DNA from 3 places in the Arthrobacter sp. NPDC057009 genome. Region 1 is predicted to be linked to each of the others. Evidence: riboswitches for the same ligand, from Rfam matches in the RefSeq annotation. Region 1 holds a riboswitch; each other region holds the start of a gene.
The links. Region 1 has a riboswitch for cyclic di-AMP ahead of ACFTR6_RS07015 (C40 family peptidase). Riboswitches for the same ligand answer to the same signal wherever they lie in the genome.
Positions count from the first base shown of each region.

Region 1 (6,746 bases):
ACCGCTCTCTTTGCGCAGCACTGCCTTGGCGCCGGGGGGAATCAGTCCGCCTGTGACGATCACGCTCGCCTGGTGCGGAGCCAGCCGATGCCCCGGTTCGGCCAGGATCCAGGGGCCGGTTCCGTTAACGGCCCAGCCGTCCATGGCCGACGACGCGTAGTGCGGCATGTCCTGGCGGGCGGTGATGTCCGTGGCCAGGGTCCGGCCCATGGCGTCGCGCAGGGATACCGGGGCGGCCGGAATGGGGGTGGCACAGTCAAAAGCTGCCTGCCGGGCTTCCTCCCAGGTGTGCGCCAGGTGCTTCGCGTGTGCATCCTGCTCCCCCGACGCCTCGGGTTCGCCATCCCCGGCACGTTCACCATCCGCGGCAGGTTCGTCATCCGCGGCAGGTTTAGCGTCCGAAGCTGCTTCGCCCTCCGGTACAGCTTCAGCATCCGGGGCAGGTTCGCTGTCCGGGACAGCCACGTCCCCGGATGGAGTGGCGTCCTCCCCCGGGCCAGCATTCCCATGGCCACCGTCCCCTGCGGAGTCCGGAGAACCGGCAGAGGTGGAGTTGTCGGAGCGGTGCTCGGGTGCGGCTGTCATTCCCCCGGTGTCCCGGTGGGCACCGAAGCTCCGGCGGAACCCTCGGCCGGGGAACCAGCGACAGTTTGGGCCTCATCGGCCGCATAGGCCTTGGCCACGGAACGCGCCACGTCCATGGCTTTCTGCATGGAGGAGGGATCGGGCGCCTGGTCCGGACCGGAAGCGAGCCCGACGGCGAGGCCGGCTATGAAGGTGGTCAGAGGCGCCGCCGGGCGCACCACGGAGTGGGCAGCCACTCCCGCAACGGACAGCACCTCGTTGATGTCCACGTCCACATCCTCGAGCTCAAAGGCCCGCAGCAGCAAACGGCACCATTCCTCAAGCGTCTCGTCCTGGGTTTTCATGCCTGCCTCCAAATCCACTGCGGTCCGGGATGCGGTTCATTGCTCCCGGACAGCTACTCCCAAAGCGGCCGCATCATCCCAGGTATCCACATCGTCCGTGGAACCGGCAGGGACAGCCACAGCCTGCACGTCAAGACTAGCAAGGAGGGCGAATACCGAGCCGTGCACCAGGGCGTTGCGCGCGGCGGCTTCCTGCACCGCGCGTTCCAGCACAGCTGTGCCATAAAAACCGACCAGAGGCTGCAGCCGCCCATCCGCTGACGCCGCCATGACGCCGTCGGCCCCCGAACCGGGAAGGGCTTCCCGGAGGGCGCGGACAGCAGCCCCGACGCCGGGCATGTCGCAGGCGAGGACCAGGACCTTGTCCGCCGGGCCTGCGCCGCGGAGCGCGGCAAGGCCCGCGGCGATGGCGGCCGCGGGACCCGCAAAGGGCGGATCCTCACGGCTGGTGAGCACCCGGGGCGGAAGGCCCGCCACTGCGGGACCCACCACAACAGTGTGCCGGGCACCTGCGGCCGCCGCGAGCGACCGCTCAAGGAGGGTGGCGCCGTCGAACATCAGGGCAGACTTGGGTGAGCCGCCGAGCCGCGAGGAGCGGCCGCCGGCCAGGATTATTGCGTCAAAGTCCACACACCCAGCGTAATGCTGGAATGCTCAGGCGATGGTCAGGCTGCCCTTTCCGGAAGCAGGAACGGATCCCACGCCGGTGTGGGCTTCTCCAGTTCCTTGATCTGCCACATCGTGCCCACCGGTGGAGCCGGCTCAAACCGGAGCTTCCAGCCCATCTCACTGGGCGTGTGGTCACCTTTGACGTTGTTGCAGCGGAGGCAGGCTGCAACGAGGTTCTCCCAGGAATCGGCACCGCCCCGGGATTTCGGCTGGACATGGTCTATGGTGTGGGCTGCTTTCCCGCAGTAGGCGCACCGGTGGCCGTCGCGGCGAAGAACGCCGCGCCTGCTTACCGCGGTGATCATGTTGTACCGTGGCCGGATGTAGCGGTTAAGGAGAATCACGGACGGACGGCCCATGATGTCCTGCGGCCCGACGACAGGATCGTCGCCTTCGGCCACCACGCTTGCTTTTCCGGTGAGCACAAGGACCAGCGCCCGGCGGAAGGTCACTACCGCCAGCGGTTCATATCCAGCATTCAGAACGAGAGTGCGCATGCACATACCTCTTCACGGCCGCACCCGGCAGAGGCGCGAGGGCCGGCTGCCCTCTGCATGTCCGGGCTATGGATCGACACCACAAGAGTAAACACTCACTAGGCAGATGAGCGAATCGAACACAAGCTTCGTCCTGGCGTGTCACCAAAAATTCATGCGCACACACGGCAAAAAAGGACCCCCGCCGGCTGGCGGGGGTCCTTCTGTGGTGCTTGCGGGCCTTAGCCGCCGACGCGGATGAAGACCGGCCCGGAGCCGACGTTCACGCTGAACAGCGCGGTGGTTCCGCCGTTCCAGCCGCCGTGGACGGCCTGGCCGTTGCCGACGTAAACAGCGATGTGGGCCAGGCCCATGCCGCCGTTCTGGTAGTAGGCGAGGTCGCCCGGACGGGCTTCAGCAGCGCTGACGGTGCGGCCGAGGGACAGGTAGCCGGCCGGCCAGCCGTGGTAGTTGATGCCCACAGCGGCCAGGGAGTTGGTGGCCAGCATCGTGCAGTCCTGCGAAACACCCAGCTGGGCGTAGGCGGCAGCTGCGATCGCAGCACCCTTGCCGCTCGCGGCAGTGGTCTTCGGAGCTGCCGGGGCAGCGGTCTCGACGGCGGCGGCGGTCTTGACAGCCGGAGCGGTCTCAGCAGCGGGAGCCGGAGCAGTCTCAGCAGCCGGAGCAGCTTCAACGGCAGGAGCGGCTTCCTGGACCTTGACAACAGGCTTGGGGGCCTCCACGACGGGAGCCGGCGTGGTGGAGACAGCAGGCTTCTCGAAGGAGATGGCGATGCTGGAAGCTGCGGAGATGGCGGCCGGGGCAGCGGACTGGACTTCCAGCGTGGACGCTGCGGCGGATTCGCGCTGGACGTTGGTCTCAGCAGCGTTGGCGGCGATGCCGCTGGTCAGGACAAGACCGGAAGCAGCAGCGATAACTGCGGCCTGGCGGCCCATGCCACCGGCGTTGTCGCCGACGGCCTTGGCAATGACAGCCAGCGAGTTGGTCTTGGTGACCTCGGCGCGGTGCCGTGCAATGGTCGCACGTGTAGTCATTAAGTTTCTCTCTTTCGTGTTCCACGGACCGCGGTAGCAGGCCGTGGGTTATCGACGCGCCGGCATCTTGGGGGTAAGCCGGCCCGTCTCGAATCGGATTTTTAGCGAAGGGTGAAGAAAGCGGACGTGCCCGTTGCGGACACCGCGTGCAGGAGCGTGCCCTGCGAGGGGTTCAGCGCGCTGATCATCATGCCGTTGCCGACGTAGATGCCCACGTGGGCGCCGCCGTTCTGCATGACCAGGTCGCCGGGAGCAGGCGTCGAGGTGGGCTTCATGGCGTTCCACGCATTGACGCGGGGAATGCTGATGCCTGCCTGCGCGTAAACCCACTGAGTGAAGCCGGAGCAGTCCCAGCCGCCGGGGGTGGTGCCGCCCCAGACGTAGGGGCTGCCGATGCCGGTGTACGCGATTGCAGCCAGCCCGGACGCCGCGGCGGAAGCCGCACCATCGGTGGACTTTGCAGTGACTGCCTGGGCCGCGTCGGCGCTCTCATCGGTGGCGTCGCCTGCATCGGCCGCCTGGCCCTCATCGCTCGACTGCGGAGCAATGATCTCGGCGACCGGGGCTGCCACCGTGGTGACGGCAGGACGCTCGAAGGAGATGGTGGCGGTGGGCGCGGCGGTCACAGCAAGCTGCGTGGCCTGGGATCCGGTCTCCGAGGAGGCGGAAACACCGATGCTGGCGTCGGCTGCGTTGGCCGGCATGCCAACGCTCAGGATGAGTCCTGAAGCAGCTGCGATCACAGCTGCCTGGCGACCTACTGTGCCGGCATTGGCGCTAACCGCCTTGGACACGGAGTCCAATGGGTTCATACGAACCGTCTGCGCGCGATGGCGCGCGGCATTGTGGCGTGAAGACACGAAGGTAGCCTCTCCCAATGCCTACGAGGTGAGCTGTCGGATTCGGATGGGAGTCACCCGGCCGCGCTGCTTCCTGGGAAGCTTTGCGACTTAACCCCAAGGCCTTCTTGCGAAGACCAAAATTGGTTCCCCCGCCCCTGCCAGACGATGTAATGCGAACGGACCTTGAGCGGTGGCAGAGTTAGGCAATCCACTCAAGAGCGTCAACTTCGGCGAAGTTGACGCGGTTTAGACGGTACAGCAGTTCAGAGCGAAAGTCACATTCAGGTCACGGCGTGTCACAGGAATGAGAGTTCTCACTCAGCTTGGCTCAGAGCCAGCCGGCGGGATCAACGACGTCACCGTTGACCATCACCTCGAAGTGGAGGTGGCAGCCGGTGGAAGCGCCGGTGGTCCCGCTAAGGGCCACCACTTCGCCCCGGGTGACCTTCTGGCCAACCTGGACGCTGGAGGACGACAGGTGGTTGTACGTGGTTTCCAGGCCGTTGCCGTGGTCAATGACCACCCGGTTGCCGCCGCCATACGGATGCCACCCGGCGAAGGTAACCTTGCCGCTGGCCGCGGCCAGCACGGACGTGCCGCACTGGGCGGCGAAGTCCTGGCCGCGGTGGAACTCGCCGGCGCCGCCGGTGATCGGGCTGACCCGGTAACCGAACGGCGAGGACTTGACCATCGTGGACAGCGGCGCGCCCAGGCTTCCCAGCGACGCCGAGCGGCTGATGCTGCTGGCCGACTGGGCGCTGAGGAGCTGCTTGAGCTTTCCGTCCGGGTCACCCGTGGTGGAGACGGAAGTGCGGCTGAAATCGATCTTTGCTGCCGCTTCTGCAGAAACCTTCGGCTGGGCCGCCGGTGCGGCTGCCGAAGCGGACGCCCCTGACTGCTGCCCGCCGGCAGCCAGGACAGGGCTCGTGGCAGGGACAGTAACCGTCAGCAGCAGGCCGGTGGCCGCGAGGGCTACGCCGGCTTTCTGCCCAACCCCACTGGCCGAGGCGAAATCCGTGACCTGCCGGAACGCACCCCGGCGCTTGCGGCGCGCTTCACGCTGGGCGTCCCGGGGACGGTCCGCGGCAATGGCCTCCGCAGGGCGCGGCTCCGGAGCGGGACCGGTCGCGCGGCGGCGGCCCCGGGCATTCTGCATGGACAAGTACTGCTTCCTCTCTGGATAGCCTGCGAAGTTAGCTGTCGGATTCGGGTCAGAGAGTGCGTAGACCCGGTCCGCCATAGCAAGCCAATCCGGCACAGGGGTATCCCGGGAGGATTCCTTCTGCGGATAAGACTTGCTGCTGCGGACTTCACCCCAAGGCTGTAGATACAGCCGGTTGTGGTTCCCCCGCCCCTGCCAGTGGGTGACTCGTGCTACTGATCTGCTGGCAGGGTTCGGCTCCAGATCAGGTAACGCTTTTGCATCGGCGTTGCCGTTTAACTATAGGGGATTAAAGGGCACAGTAATAATTCCGTTATATTCACTGTGCAAAAGTGGTAGGTCATCCTGCCTGCAGATGTCTGACAGGAAGCCTCTCAAGCCCCGTGCGCGAGGAAATCAGGCGACGTGAACGAACACGTGGGCGGCAACTTCCGGCGGCAGCTCAAGGGCACCTTCGAAGCCCGGCACGCGCACGGAGATGTACTCCCCCACTCGTTCAAGCGACACGGCTGCGCCGGGACGGATCCCGCCCTCATCCAGCTGAAGGAGCAGCTCCGGCTCCACCTGGATGGGTTCGGCCAGACGGCTGACGGTGACCTTGGAATTCGGGCCGTAGCCGGTCATGGCGTCCAGCAGATTCACCACACCGTCGGCGAACGGACGGGCCGGCTGTCCGCCCAGTGCCGCGAGGCCGGGAATCGGGTTCCCGTAGGGCGATTCGGTGGGGTGGTCGAGCATCTCGTAGATCCTGCGCTCCACCCGTTCACTCATGACGTGCTCCCAGCGACAGGCCTCGTCGTGGACGTACGCCCAGTCCAGGCCAATGACGTCGGCAAGGAGGCGCTCGGCGAGCCGGTGCTTCCGCATCACCTCGGTGGCGCGCTTGCGGCCCACCTCCGTCAGTTCAAGGTGCCGGTCGCCGGAGACGACGACGAGGCCGTCGCGCTCCATCCTCCCGATGGTCTGCGAAACGGTGGGGCCCGAGTGGCGGAGACGTTCGGCGATGCGTGCCCGAAGCGCCACGATGTTCTCTTCCTCCAGCTCCAGGATGGTGCGAAGGTACATCTCCGTGGTGTCGATCAGATCCGTCATTCAGCTCAGCTCCTCGAGCACAGTATTTGTGTCCGTCCCACCGTACCGCGGGCCCACCGCACCGGGAGCCGGCAAGCTGCAGCGGCGGTCGCTGTTTCCGACGGCGGCGCAGCACCGGCTGTTTGCCCGTACGTACTGCCAGCTTAGCCTATTTTGAATAGCTCCGAATAATTCGTGAAGCCTTGCCTGGCGGCGTCTCAGTGTCCGGACTATGACGGGTCCGTGTTCCCGCGGTATCCGCGCTTCGGGCAGAATAAGGAGGGTCTTCGTGGCGGTCACGGTTGCCTGCCGGCCATCGCCCCGCCCCAGCCGAACCGCACTTCCATGCCGAAAATTGGAGCCACTGTGAGCGACACCAGCATCACTATCCCCGCAAACCTCCTGCCCAAGGACGGACGGTTCGGCGCCGGCCCCTCCAAGGTCAGGCCGGAGCAGATCGAGGCGCTCTCCGCAGCCGCCACCACGCTCCTTGGCACGTCCCACCGCCAGGCGCCGGTGAAGAACCTCGTGGGCTCCGTCCG
Region 1 covers NZ_JBHUSB010000005.1:46,857-53,602, reverse strand. Annotated here, with positions in the region: gene ACFTR6_RS07040 (molybdopterin-binding protein) at 1-585, opposite strand, end outside; gene ACFTR6_RS07035 (DUF6457 domain-containing protein) at 582-929, opposite strand; gene ACFTR6_RS07030 (molybdenum cofactor guanylyltransferase) at 966-1,559, opposite strand; gene ACFTR6_RS07025 (HNH endonuclease) at 1,595-2,095, opposite strand; gene ACFTR6_RS07020 (NlpC/P60 family protein) at 2,317-3,129, opposite strand; gene ACFTR6_RS07015 (C40 family peptidase) at 3,231-3,941, opposite strand; cyclic di-AMP (ydaO/yuaA leader) riboswitch at 3,994-4,187, opposite strand; gene ACFTR6_RS07010 (M23 family metallopeptidase) at 4,300-5,127, opposite strand; cyclic di-AMP (ydaO/yuaA leader) riboswitch at 5,139-5,382, opposite strand; gene ACFTR6_RS07005 (metal-dependent transcriptional regulator) at 5,530-6,225, opposite strand; gene serC (phosphoserine transaminase) at 6,571-6,746, shown strand, end outside.

Region 2 (6,746 bases), on a different contig from region 1:
GAACGACAGCTTCGCCGGTACCAAGGTGGCCCACTTTCAGCAGCTCGCGCGAACCGCCGAACGCGGCACGTTCGACTCGATCTTCTTCGCCGACTCTCCCGTACTGCACGGGGACGTGCGCCAGCGCCCTTACGGCACGCTGGAGCCGACAGTCCTGCTCAGCGCCATCGCCGCCGTGACCAGGCGCATCGGGCTCATCGGCACCGCCTCCACCACCTACAACGACCCCTACAACCTGGCCCGCAGGTTCGCCTCCCTGGACCACATCAGCGGCGGCCGGGCCGGCTGGAACGTGGTGACCACGGCCGGCGAGGCCGCCGCCCGGAACTTCTCGCTGGAGGACCAGCCCGCCCACTGGCGCCGCTATGAGCGCGCCGCCGAGTTCCTCGATGCAGCCCGGAAGCTCTGGGACAGCTGGGAAGACGACGCCGCGGTGGGGGACAAGGCCGCCGGAGTCTGGGCGGACAGCTCCCGCGTCCACACCGTCGGCCACACCGGCCGGTACTTCCGGATCCAGGGCCCGCTGGATGTGCCGCGTTCGCCGCAGGGGCACCCCGTCATCGTGCAGGCCGGCTCCTCCGAGGACGGCAAGGACTTCGCCGCCCGCTACGCCGAGGCTGTCTTTACGGCGCAGCAGACGCTGGCCGAGGCCCAGCGCTTCTACGCCGACCTCAAGCGGAAGACAGCGGCAGCGGGGCGGAACCCGGAGCACATCAAGATCCTTCCCGGCATTGTCCCGGTCATCGGCTCCACCGAGCGCGAAGCACGGCAGCTGGAAAAGCAGCTTGATGAGCTCATTCACCCCGAACACGCGCGCAAGCAGCTGGCCGGCGTCCTTCGGGTCGCGCCGGAATCCCTCCCGCTGGATGCACAGCTGCCCGAGGACCTCCCCTCGGAGGACGCGATCGAAGGCGCCAAGAGCCGGTACACGCTCATCGTCGAACTCGCCCGGCGGGAACGGCTCACGGTCCGGCAGCTCATCGGCCGGCTGGGCGGGGGCCGCGGGCACCGCACCTTCTCGGGAACGCCCGAGCAGGTGGCGGACGCCATCCAGGAGTGGTTTGAAAAGGGGGCGGCCGACGGCTTCAACATCATGCCGCCGGTGCTGCCTTCGGGCCTGGACGCCTTCGTGGACCACGTCATTCCGATCCTGCGGTCGCGCGGGCTGTTCCGGCAGCAGTACACGGGGCACACGCTGCGCGAGCACTACGGACTGCCACGTCCCGTGAACGGGTTTGCGCAGGCGGTGCCCGCCGGAGTCTAGGCCTCCTGCTGGTCCGGAAGGGCTTCCGGGCCAGCAGGCCGCCACGATGGCTCCGGGGTGCCATACTGGTGTGCATTGGATCGGGATTCTAGGGGGCCGGAATGATCCTGGACACGGCGACACTTCGGATCGCCTTTGCCGCGATGGCCCTGATTCTGGCCCTGCTCTTCTACTTTTCAACCTACCGCAGCACGCGCTCGCCCTACAGCGCCTGGTGGTGCGCCGCCCTGCTCCTGTTCCTCCTCGGCGCGACGTTCTTCCTCATGAACGGAACGCCGCAGCAGGTCTGGGCCAACCCCGTGGGCAACGTCATGCTGGTTTCCGGTGCGGCGTGCGTTTGGGCAGGTGCGCGCTCCCTCCGGAACCTCAAACCCAGCCCGTGGCTGTCCGCGGCCCTGCCGCTCCTCGCCGGGGTTGCTGCCGCCGTCGACAACCCCGGCTCCAACGTCTGGGCTGGGGGAGCGGTGTTCCTGGGGTCCATGGCGGCGCTCATCGGCCTGGCTTCGCATGAACTGTGGCGGCTGGAACCGGGCTATTCCCGGGTCAGGATCCCCATGGCCATCGCGGCGGGCGGTGTGGCGGTCTTCTACTTCTGCCGGCTGCTTGCTTTCCTGATCAACGGGCAGGACGGCGCCGTCTTCGTCACGTTCTTCGGGTCCGCGGTGACCACCATGGTGACTATGGTGCTGTTGGTGGTGGTTTCGTTCAGCATGGCGGGGCTCAGCACCGAGCAGCAGACGCGGGCGCTGCGGACCGTTGCCACGCAGGACGGCCTGACAGGCCTCCTTAACCGCGGCGCCTTCCTGGAGGCGGCGGCCGAGGAGCTGGCGCGAAGCAAAGCGGCCAATGGCGGGGGCTCGCTGATCCTGGCGGACCTTGACCATTTCAAGGCGGTGAACGACACCTTCGGCCATGCGGCGGGTGACCTCGCGCTGCAGGCCTTTGCCGAGGCGTGCAGTGCAGCGGTCCGGTCCACGGACCTTGCCGGGCGCTACGGCGGTGAGGAGTTCATCCTCCTGCTTCCCGGTGCCGGACCCAAGAGTGCTGAGATCATTGCGGGGGAAATCAGCAGGAGGCTGGCAGGCCAGCACATCCCGGAACTGCTGCGGATGCCGACCGTCAGCTACGGTATCTCCACCTACAACGCGAAAACCGCGGACCTCGACGAAGTCATCGCGGCCGCGGATGTTGCCCTGTACGAAGCCAAGTCCCAGGGGCGGAACCGTACTGTCCGGGGGTGAACCGGAACCGCTGAGGCTGAGGTGCAGCACGCTGCGGCTGGCAGGCCCCGGATCCGGAATGCATGGGGGACAATCCGGACCCGGCGACCTTGACTCGCAGCCGGAGACCGCGGTCTTTCATCAGGCATAGCCAGTGTGTCCCGCGATCCTTGTAGAAAGGTGGGAGCACCTTGGGGGGACAGCTGTGTTCCGCCGCCCCCAAGGCAGCGGAACACAGCGGTTTTTGCCTCTGCTAGGCCGCGCGCACGAACGTGACGGGACCGGTGGCGGTGAGCCAGGACAGCGGGTGGGCCATGGTGGCGTTGATGCCGTTCATGCCGCCGCTGATGACCTTGCCGCCACCCGCATAGATGGCCACGTGGCCGGACTGGACCACCATGTCACCGGGCTGCGGGGTGGAGACCACCTTGCCGTGGTTCAGGAACTGCATCGGCGCAAGGTCACCCACACGGATGCCGGCGGCGCCGAGGGCCTTCTCAACCATGGCGGTGCAGTCCTGCGTGATGCCGATCTGGGCGTAGGCCGAGGCCAGGATGGCTGCATTGGTGCCTGCGGCCGCCTTTACGGGGGCCTTGGCGGGCGCCTTCGGTGCCGGCGCGGCGGCCTTGACGGTGATCTTCGGTGCGGCAGCAGCCGGTGCCGGCGCAGCCTTGGGGGCCGCGGCAGCGGCAGGTGCGGCAACCTTCTTCACCGCGGGCTTCACGACGACGGGTGCCGCCGCGGGAGCCGGGGCCGAGGTGACCGCGGGGCGCTCGAAGTCAATCTTGACGCTGGAGGCGGCGGTCAGCGGAACCTGGATCTGGTTGGCGGCCGCGGGGGCGGCAGCGGGAGCCTGTGCCTGCTGGGCCGGAACGTTCGCGGCGTTGGCTGCGACGGTGCCGGTGAAGGCGAGTCCGGATGCGGCAAGGATGACCGCAGCACGGCGGCCAGAATTAAAGCGGAACGACATGAAGAAGCCTCTCCCGATGCCTGCGAGGTGAGCTGTCGGATTCGGATGGGAGCACCCGGCCGCGGTCCTGAGCATGGCCAGGACTGCGCGGCTTCACCCCAAGGCCAGCTTCAAGCGCGGGCCGAAAAGTGGTTTCCCCGTCTCTGCCTGACATGGGTGTTCGATTGGTTCCTCGGGCTGCGGCAGAGTTAGGCAATCAGCGCGGGAGTGCCTCATCGGTGAAGGAGGCACGTTTTCCACCGTACGGGAGGCTTCCCCGCAATGTCACATTAAGGTAACGGCACCGTGTCGTTCATCCGCGGGTGATCCGCGTCAAATAAGGGATTTCAGGGCGCGTAACGTGATGAAGCTCACGCTCCAGCATTGAGTTTTCCGGCGAGTCGTTCCCGCATTTGGATGCTGGCCGAGTTAAGGCCGATCAGTTCCACCTCGCGCCCGTGCCGGCGGTATTTCTCCGTGACCGCATCCAGGACGGCGATGGTGGAGGCATCCCACAGATGCGAGGCGTGCAGGTCGATCACCACGCCGTCGATGTCCGGCTCGGCGTCGCGGGCGTAGTCGAACTGCGTGTAGAGGTCGTTGGAGGAGGCGAAGAAGAGTTCGCCGTCCACTGTGTAGGTGGCCACGGTGCGGCCGTTGAGCTCCATTTCCGTCCGCTCCACAGTGGCAAAGTGGGCCACCCGGCGGGCGAACATCGCCATCGCCGCCAGCACGCCGACGCCGACGCCGATTGCCAGGTTGTGCGTGACCACCACCGTGCCCACGGTGATGAGCATGACGGCGGTCTCCGACTTGGGCATGCGCTTGAGCGTCGCCGGTGCCACCGAATGCCAGTCAAAGGTGATGGCCGAAACGAAGATCATCACCGCCACCAGCGCCGCCATCGGGATGAGCCCCACGATGTCGCCGAGGGCGACCACCAGCACCAGCAGGAAGACGCCGGCGAGGAACGTGGACACCCGGCTGCGGGCTCCGGAACCCTTGACGTTGATCATCGTCTGCCCGATCACGGCGCAGCCGCCCATGCCGCCCAGGAATCCGGTGACGATGTTGGCCACGCCCTGGCCCCAGGATTCGCGGGTCTTGTTGGAGCGGGTGTCGGTGATGTCGTCCACGAGCTTGGCCGTCATCAGCGATTCCAGCAGTCCCACGAGTGCCATGGACAGCGCGTAGGGGGCGATGGTCTGGAAGGTTTCCCATGTGAGCGGCACGTTCGGGATGAACAGCGCGGGCAGGCTTTCCGGCAGCTGGCCCTTGTCCTGGACGGCGGGGACATCGATCCCGGCCGCCACGGCGAGGGCCGTCAGGAGGACGATGGCCACCAAAGGTGACGGCACCGCCGTCGTAATCCTGCGGAAGCCGACGACGATCAGCAGGCCCGCGGCCACCAGCGGATACACGGGCCAGGGAACGCCGATCAGTTCCGGCAGCTGGGCCATGAAAACGAGGATGGCCAGCGCGTTCACGAAGCCCACCATCACCGAACGCGGAATGAAACGCATGAGCCGGGTGACGCCCAGGACGGCCAGCAGGATCTGGAACACCCCGGCCAGGATCACCGCGGCGATCAGGTGGTCCAGCCCGTGGCTGCGCATCAGCGGTGCGATCACCAGGGCGACGGCGCCGGTTGCGGCCGAGATCATGGCGGGCCGGCCGCCGACGAACGAGATGGTGACCGCCATGGTGAAGGATGCGAACAGTCCGATCCGGGGGTCCACCCCGGCGATCACGGAGAACGCGATGGCTTCCGGAATGAGGGCAAGGGCCACCACCAGTCCGGCGAGGGCCTCGGTCTTGAGGCGCCGCGGGGAACGGAGCGTGGCCCGGACGGACTGGAGCTGTTCGGGCAACATGTAACTCTATTTCTTGGTCTGGCGGTAGCGCTCGATCTGCTTCAGCCGCCGCAGGAGGCTGTCGCGCCGCGGGTGGGGGACGGCGTCGGGCGCCTCAGCGGTGAGGTCGATGTGTTTGGTGCCGTACTGCCACAGCAGGAGGTCATCCAGCAGGCGGTCCGGGCCGGGGGAGTAGCGGTGATCCAGGGCCCTGCGGACCTCGGTGATCCGGTTGGCGCTGAGCAGGCCGGCAAGCTGCACGGTCTGCTTGAGTCCGTGGGCCGCCAGGAGTTCGGCCGCCCATCCCCAGTCATCGTCTACTTTACGGTCTACGTGCGGGAGCAGGGTGCGCCACACGTCCCGGATGCGGTTGGGGGTGAGCTGGGCCGCGCCCTCTCCGTCCAGGTCCCAGTAGCTGCGGACCTCCTCGTAGCGTTCGTGCAGGTCAGCGAAGGCGCTCTCCACCGTTTCCAGCATCGCGGCGGTGGCCGTGAACTGGCGGTCGAAGTGCGGTGTCCAGGCCCGCGGGTCCTCGGCCTTGAAGCGGATATCGTGCTCGATCTCACTCCAGGCGTGCGCGAAGACGGTGCGGATCTGGCATTCAAAGAAGTAGCTGCCGTTGGGCGGGAGGTCGGGGTTGAAGACCTGCTGGTAGTTCTTGACCACGTCGTTCTGGAGGGTGCGCAGGATCAGGTGCCGGCTGGAGTAGCCGTACGTTCCGGACTCGATGGAGCCGATGTCCTTTTCGCGGTCCCCGCGGCAGTCGAAGAGGTGCCGCTGGCGTTTGATCAGGTTGGCTACCAGGGCGTTCTCCGCCGGCAGCTTGGTGATGACCCGCACGCCCACCATGTCATTGAGCGTCCGGAACGGGTCCGGGAACTTCAGCAGCCGCGGGCCGCCGGCTTCCAGCGGTTCCTCGGTGCGGGAAATCTTCTCCCGGAAGGAATCGACCGTCTTGGTCCGGCCGGTGACGAACAGAGGGGTGACCTCGGTGTCCTTGAGCATGGTCCGCAGTATCTGCAGGACTTCCCGGGTGACAAGCTTCAGGGCAGGCCGGACACGCTCATACAGTTCCACGTTTTCCTGCACGGAGTCGCGCTGCGTGACGTCCAGGCGATCCCAGTTGCTTGCCATGGTTCCAAACTATCAAGGCCGCGCGACAGCAGCTCCGGTGACACCCCTGCCTCGGCAGCCCCTTCTGCCCCACGGAAGCGGCATCCATGTAGGCTCGGCACATGGCTGTTGTGTGCAGTCGTGAGCTGCAATCCGGATCCCGGGTGCGCTGGCGGCGGCAAGGAGGGGCCGGCGCCCCGTTCGAAGGATCCTAGGAGGATGCAGTGAAGCGGCAGAAGTACCACTACGGTGACCACCCCAGCCAGTGGGGCGAGCTCTTCCTGCCGGAAACACCTGCCGCACGCAACGGCAGGATGCCTGCCCCGCGCGGCATTGTTGTGGTGATC
Region 2 covers NZ_JBHUSB010000009.1:52,849-59,594, forward strand. Annotated here, with positions in the region: gene ACFTR6_RS11365 (LLM class flavin-dependent oxidoreductase) at 1-1,264, shown strand, start outside; gene ACFTR6_RS11370 (GGDEF domain-containing protein) at 1,366-2,505, shown strand; gene ACFTR6_RS11375 (NlpC/P60 family protein) at 2,738-3,454, opposite strand; cyclic di-AMP (ydaO/yuaA leader) riboswitch at 3,458-3,659, opposite strand; gene ACFTR6_RS11380 (SulP family inorganic anion transporter) at 3,805-5,307, opposite strand; gene ACFTR6_RS11385 (GTP pyrophosphokinase family protein) at 5,314-6,420, opposite strand; gene ACFTR6_RS11390 (alpha/beta hydrolase) at 6,624-6,746, shown strand, end outside.
Region 2: linked by a shared signal. The riboswitch ahead of ACFTR6_RS11375 (NlpC/P60 family protein) and the one ahead of ACFTR6_RS07015 (C40 family peptidase) in region 1 are both predicted to bind cyclic di-AMP.

Region 3 (6,746 bases), on a different contig from region 1:
CGCGGACCAGACCGCGGCGGCCATGACCGTGACCGCCAGGGTAATGCGGGCGGGAAAATAGGCCCGGCCGCGCCACAGTTCCACGGAACCGATGCCCACCAGCGCGGCAATCGCCGGAGCCAGCGCCACAGCATAGTACGGGTGGACGGTGCCGCTCATGAAGCTCAGGATGCCGGCGGTCACCAGCAGCCAGCCGCCCCAGAGGACCAGGGCTGCGCGGGTACGGGAGGTGCGTGCCTCACGGCGGGTGAACCACAGGCCGGCACCGAGCAGGATCAGGGCCGACGGAAGCAGCCAGGACACCTCGCCGCCGAAGCTGGTCCCGAACATGCGGGTGATCCCCGCGGCACCACCGAAGCCGACATTTCCGCCCATGCCGCCACCGCCGGGAATCCCGCCTCCGCCGGGCATCCCGCCGCCCATGCCGCCTCCGGAGCCGATGATGCGGCCCAGGCCGTTGTAGCCGAAGGTCAGCTCCAGGAAGCTGTTGGTCTCGGACCCCGCCATGTAGGGCCGGTCGGACGCGGGCGTGAGCTGGAACAGTGCGATGTAGCTGCCAGCCACGAGCACAATGCCGCCTGCCGCCGCGAGCAGGTGCAGGAAACGCCGGCCGATGCTGGTGGGGGCAGCCCAGAGATACGCCAGGGCGAGGCCGGGAACGATCAGGAAGCCCTGGAGCATCTTGGTCAGGAAGGCCAGGCCGATCACTGCCCCGGCCGCGGCGAGCCATTTCCAGCCTGCCTGTTCGATGGCGCGGGTGGTCAGGTAGGCGGCCAGCACCAGGCAGAGGGTGAGCAGAGCGTCGGGGTTGTTGAACCGGAACATCAGCGCGGCCACGGGGGTCAGCGCCAGGGCGCCGCCGGCGAGCAGTCCGGCCGCCGGGCCGGATATGCGCTTGACGGTGAGGTAAAGGAGTCCGACGGCGGCCACACCCATAAGTGCCTGCGGCACCAGCATGCTCAGCGGCGAGAACCCGAAGATCCTGCCCACAAGGGCAGGAACCCACAGCGCCGCCGGCGGTTTGTCCACGGTGATCGCGTTGCCGGCGTCGAGGGAACCGAACAGCAGCGCCGTCCAGTCCTTCGTGCCCGCCTGGATGGCTGCGGCGTAGAACGAGTTGGCGTATCCCGTGGCTTCGAGGTTCCACAGGTACAGGATGGCGGTGAACGCCAGCAGTGCTGCCGCCGAGGGGCGGATCCAGCCGGGCTGGTTTCCCCGCAGGAACCGGGATGCCCTGCCGGTCCGGCGGGTTCGCTCCTGGACGGTCCGGCGGGGAACCTCGGGCGCGGCCGGGCTCTGTACCGCCGGGGCCATCGGCTCGTTTGCTGTCTGGTTTGGGGGAGTGGCGGTGGGGCTCATGACTGGGTCATTTCTGTGGTCGGGAGCGATGACTGCGGAAGGGATGCCTCGGAAACGGCAGGAGCTGCGGGAGCGTTGGTGGCGGAGGTGGCAGGAGCTGCGGGAGCGTTCGGAGGGGTCGGCCGGCGTCGGAAAACCCACAGCCGGAACAGCAGGAACTTCAGTGCAGTGGCCGCGAGGTTCGCGGCGGTGACGGTCGCCAGCTCAAGCCAGCGGTCCGGCGTCGTGCCTCCCGGCAGGGCGCCGCTGTGGACCAGGGCGAGCGCGCCGGAAGTGAGGGCCAGACCGATCCCGAAAACCAGCAGCCCCTCAAAGTGGTGACGGGCAACCTCGCTGTTGCCGGTGACGCCGAACGTGAAGCGCCGGTTCGCTGCGGTGTTGGCCACCGCCGTGGTGAGCAGCGTCAGCAGGTTGGCGAGCTGCGGGTCCATCAGGTTGCGGCAAAGGTAGAAGAGGACCAGGTAGGCGACGGTGGAGGCGACGCCAATGGCGCCGAACCGGACCAGCTGGCCGAACAGGCTCCCACCGGGGCTCTGTTCCTGGCTACGGGAAGCTGCCGGGAAGGGGCCGCGGGCCAGGGCTGCGCGGAGTTCGCCGACGGGGATGCGGCCGGTGACCATGTCCTTGCTGAGCCGGGCCATGCCGCGGACATCGGCGAGCGCCGTCTGGACGATGTCCACGCTGGAGTTGGGGTCGTCGGTCCAGTCCACCGGCACTTCATGGACGCGGAGGCCGCACCGTTCGGCGAGGACCAGGAGTTCGGTGTCGAAGAACCAGGCAGTGTCCACGGTGTGCGGGAGGATCTGCTGGGCGATGTCGGCGCGGATGGCCTTGAAACCGCACTGCGCATCGCTGAAGCGGGCACCCATCAGCGACTGGAGCAGGAAGTTGTAGCTGCGTGAGATAAATTCGCGTTTCGGCCCGCGGACCACCCGGGAGTTGCGGGTCAGTCGCGTGCCGATGGCCAGGTCCGAGTGGCCGGAGATCAGCGGTGCCAGGAGGGGGCCCAGCGCGGCAAGGTCGGTGGAGAGATCCACGTCCATGTAGGCCAGGACAGGTGACGGCGACGCGAGCCAGACTCTTCGCAGCGCGTTGCCGCGGCCCTTCTCCTCAAGGTGCACCACGTTGACCTCACGGAGTTCCCGGGCCACCCGCTCGGCAGTCTTGAGCGTTCCGTCGGTGCTCGCGTTGTCCGCAACCGTGATGCGGAAGGAGTGCGGGAACGCGCCGCTCAGATAAGCGTGCAGCCGGCGCAGGCATTCCTCCAGGTCGCGTTCCTCGTTGTAGACCGGTATGGTCACGTCCAGGACCGGTGCCGCGCTGGAGGTGTCGATGGGCTGCCGCCGCGGGTGGGGCTGGGTTCCGTAGGCCTGGTCGGTGATGGTCATGCATCAACAGTGGAGGCCGCTGTTATGAGGGCTTTAGGGCGAAGCTGTGCAGGGGCTGTGGAAGAGTTCCTGCACGATTCTCTGCACGAGGGCGGCCGCAGTTCTGCACCGCTTTGCCGGCCGCGGGGGAGCCGAAGACAGCGCAAAAGGGCCCCGGATCCTGGCGGATCCGGGGCCCTGGGCAACCATGCCGGTCACCCTAAAGCGGTGCAGAATTGTTCGCCGTCAGCCGGGCTGGCCGCGGGAACCGGTCAGTACCAGTTGTTGGCGAGGTGGAAGTTCAGCGCACCGCACGGGGAGCCGTAGCGCTCCTTGATGTAGCCAAGTCCCCAGTTGATCTGGGTGCGGTAGTTGGTGCGGTAGTCCGCGCCGGAGCTCGCCATCTTCTCGGCAGGCAGCGACTGCACGATGCCATAGGCGCCGCTGCTGGGGTTGGTGGCCGTGGTGCGCCATTCCGATTCCTTGGTCCAGAGCCGCTTCAGGCACTGCATCTGGTCCGCGGACCAGCCGTAGGAGCCGAGCTTGCTGGCGGCGTAGGCCTGCGCACCGGCGGGATCATTCACGGGAGCAGGGGCAGCAGCCTTGGCCTTCGCCTTGGCGGCAGCAGCCTTGGCAGCGGCGGCCTTTGCCTGGGCAGCAGCAGCCTGGGCAGCAGCAGCCTTGGCGGCAGCGGCATTCCTGGCAGCGGCAGCCTTGGCGGCGGCCGTTTTGGCGGCAGCGGCCTTCGCCGCGGCAGTCTTAGCAGCGGCAGTCTTAGCAGCGGCAGCCTTGGCGGCTGCAGCCTTAGCGGCGGCAGCCTTCGTAGCCTCGGTGGCCTTGGGGGCGGACTGCGGCGTGACGGACGCCGCGGACGGGGCCGGCAGGGCGGAGATGAGCGTCTTGTCGAAGCTCAGCGTCTGGCCGGCGTCGGCGGTGGCAGACGTCCCGGCGGCGGTGGGCGTTACCTGGTCAGCCGCCTGCCCTGCGGCGCCGACGCCCACGAGCACGGCGGCGGCAGTGGTCAGGACGGCAGCCCGGCGCCCGAAAGACGGAAGGCTTGCGGCGAAGCGGCCGAAGGCAGTGGTGGGACGGGCCGGTTCTGCACGGTGCCGGGAAACGCCGGTTCGTGACGTCGTGTGGCCAGACTCGTGCGAGGCGCGTTCAGGGCGCGCCTGATCCTTAAATTCAGACATGGTGGATTGCCTCTCAACACCTGCGGAGTTAGCTGTCGGGTTCGGATGAGGTCATCCGGCCGCACGGAAACTACACGTGTCGGCTTCACCCCAAGGGCTGATGCGGAAAGCCCGGGACTCTGGTTCCCCCGCCTCTGCCTGAAATAGCGGAATCCGGGAAGCGGCAGAGCTGGGCGTCAATCCGGACATGCGGCTCAAGTGGCGGCCGCACTCTATCGACCGTACAGGAGCCTTTTGATTAAGTCACATTTAGATAACGGACATCACGACGCCGGCGCGGCGCCTTGCGCGGGCAGTCGGACAGCGAATTCGGTCCGCCCTGGCCGGGATGTCACCTCCACCGTTCCGCCGTGTGCCTCGACGATGGACTGCACGATGGACAGGCCCAGGCCGCTGGTTCCCTCGGCCGAGGCCACGCCCGCTTCACCCTGCAGGACATCCGGTTTTCCCTGTGAATCCGGGGCATGCAGGGGTGCTCCCGCGCTGGCGGCGCCGGCGCCGGAACGGCTCGCCGTCGCCGATGCCGGAGCCAGGACCGGCTGCCCCGGCGTCGCACGTGATGCGTCTGCGCGGGCGAAGCGCGCGAAGACCCGGTCCACGAATTCCGGCGGGATGCCGGCGCCGTCATCCGTGACTGAAATCACAGCAGAGCCGTCGGCTGACCGCATCACGCCGGTGGTCACCGTGGTGCCGGGCGGGGTGTGCTTGCGTGCGTTGGAGAGCAGGTTGACCAGCACCTGGTGGAGCTGTGAGGCGTCGCCCCGGACCGATATGGGTTCCTCCGGAAGTTCGAGATGCCACGCCCGGTCCGGTGCCATGACTTTTTCGTCGCTGACGGTCTCAATCACGAGCTGCGTGAGGTCAACGTCCCCGAGTTTGAGCGGCTGGCCTTCATCGAGGCGGGCCAGCAGCAGGAGGTCCTCCACCAGGGCGGTCATGCGTTCCGACTGGCTCTGCACGCGGGCAAGCGAACGCTGGCCGTCCGGGGTGAAGTTTTCCGTCATGCGCATCAGCTCCGTGTAGCCGCGGATGGCCGTGAGCGGTGTGCGGAGCTCGTGGGAGGCGTCCGCCACGAACTGCCGCACCTTCATCTCGCTTTCCTGCCGCGCCTCCAGCGCGCTGGAGACGTTGTCCAGCATCAGGTTCAGGGCATGCCCCACGCTGCCCACTTCGGTTCCGGGATGGGCGTTCGACGGCGGCACGCGGACAGCGAGTGCCACCTCACCGGCGTCCAGCGGCAGGCGGGACACCTGGGTGGCCACCTCGGAGAGCTGCTCCAGCGGCTTCATGGTGCGCCGGATGAGCACCGTTCCGGCCAGGCCGATCAGCACGAGGCCGCCCAGCGACACGATGGTGATGGTCCAGACCAGCGACGTCAGCGTGTTCTGCTTGTCTGCCAGCGGGAGTCCGGTCACCATGACGTCGCCGTAGGGAGTCTGGGCGGCCACCAGGCGATATGTGCCCGAGGACAGAGTGCGTTCGACCGGCACGCCGTCGCGGCGGAGATTCAGAAGGGTCTGGTTGTCTGCAGCGGACAGCGACGCTCGGGTGGAATCTGTGGCGATGAATCCGCTGCCGCTGACGGTGCCGTTGGCGATCCTGGCGGTGAGCGTTCCGATCCGCTGGCCCCGCGCGTCCAACGGGTCAGGACGTGTACCCGGGTTGCCCAGCGGTGGCCGGCCAAATTCACTGGACCGCCGCGCGGCGTCCGTGAGCTGCTTGTCCAGCTGCTGAGTCAGGAAGGAGTCCATCGAGGCGTAGCTGAACAGGCCGACCGCACCGCAAATCGCCACCAGGAGCGCCATGGCCACCAGGACCAGACGGGTACGCAAATGCCAGGTGCCTGGTTTCAGCCAGCTTCGGCGCTGGGTGCGGGAGGCCCCGGAAAGGTTTGCCACAGCCTACTCTGCCGGCTTGATGACGTAGCCCGCACCGCGGACCGTGTGGATCATGGGCGGATGCACGGCATCAACCTTCTTGCGCAGGTAGGAGATGTACAGTTCCACGATGTTGGCCTGGCCGCCGAAGTCGTAGTTCCATACCCGGTCAAGGATCTGCGCCTTGCTGACCACGCGCTTGGGGTTCTCCATGAGGTAGCGCAGCAGCTCAAACTGGGTGGCTGTCAGTTGCAGCTCGTCGCCGGCGCGGGTGACTTCGCGGGTGTCGAGGTTCAGGACGAGGTCGCCCACCACGAGTTCAGCGGAATCCATGGCGGCGACACCGGAGCGCTGGACCAGGCGGTGCAGGCGGAGCAGGACTTCCTCCATGCTGAACGGCTTGGTGACATAGTCGTCGCCGCCCGCAGCCAGGCCCACGATGCGGTCCTGTACCGCGTCCTTGGCGGTGAGGAAGAGGGCCGGGACCTCCGGCGCGAAGGCGCGGATCCTGCCCAGGAGTTCGACGCCGTCGAACCCGGGAAGCATCACGTCCAGCACCAGCACGTCAGGGCGGAATTCCTTGGCGAGTTTCACAGCTTCGGGACCGTCGGCGGCTACCGCGACCGACCAGCCGGCCATGCGCAGGCCCATGCTCATGAGCTCGGAAAGGCTTGGCTCGTCGTCGACCACCAGGGCACGGATGGGGGAGCCGTCCGGGTGCGTCAGTTGGGGAAGGTTGTTGGTCATGGAGTGCGAAGTGGCCATGTGACAACTCTCCGTTCTGGTGTTTAGCCCGCGCTTTGGCAATCCTGTGCGCCGGCTGTGAATCCCAGCGTAGCGAGCTGAATGGCGCCGTGTACGCACCATGCTGCAGCTGACCACCCCGGAAGGTAGGGCAGCGGCCAGGGGAACCGGGCTGCCGGCATCGTCCTTGCGGATTTGACCACCAA
Region 3 covers NZ_JBHUSB010000012.1:67,463-74,208, reverse strand. Annotated here, with positions in the region: gene ACFTR6_RS13930 (glycosyltransferase family 39 protein) at 1-1,359, opposite strand, end outside; gene ACFTR6_RS13925 (glycosyltransferase) at 1,356-2,747, opposite strand; gene ACFTR6_RS13920 (hypothetical protein) at 2,999-3,919, opposite strand; cyclic di-AMP (ydaO/yuaA leader) riboswitch at 3,925-4,078, opposite strand; gene ACFTR6_RS13915 (ATP-binding protein) at 4,183-5,817, opposite strand; gene ACFTR6_RS13910 (response regulator transcription factor) at 5,821-6,561, opposite strand.
Region 3: linked by a shared signal. The riboswitch ahead of ACFTR6_RS13920 (hypothetical protein) and the one ahead of ACFTR6_RS07015 (C40 family peptidase) in region 1 are both predicted to bind cyclic di-AMP.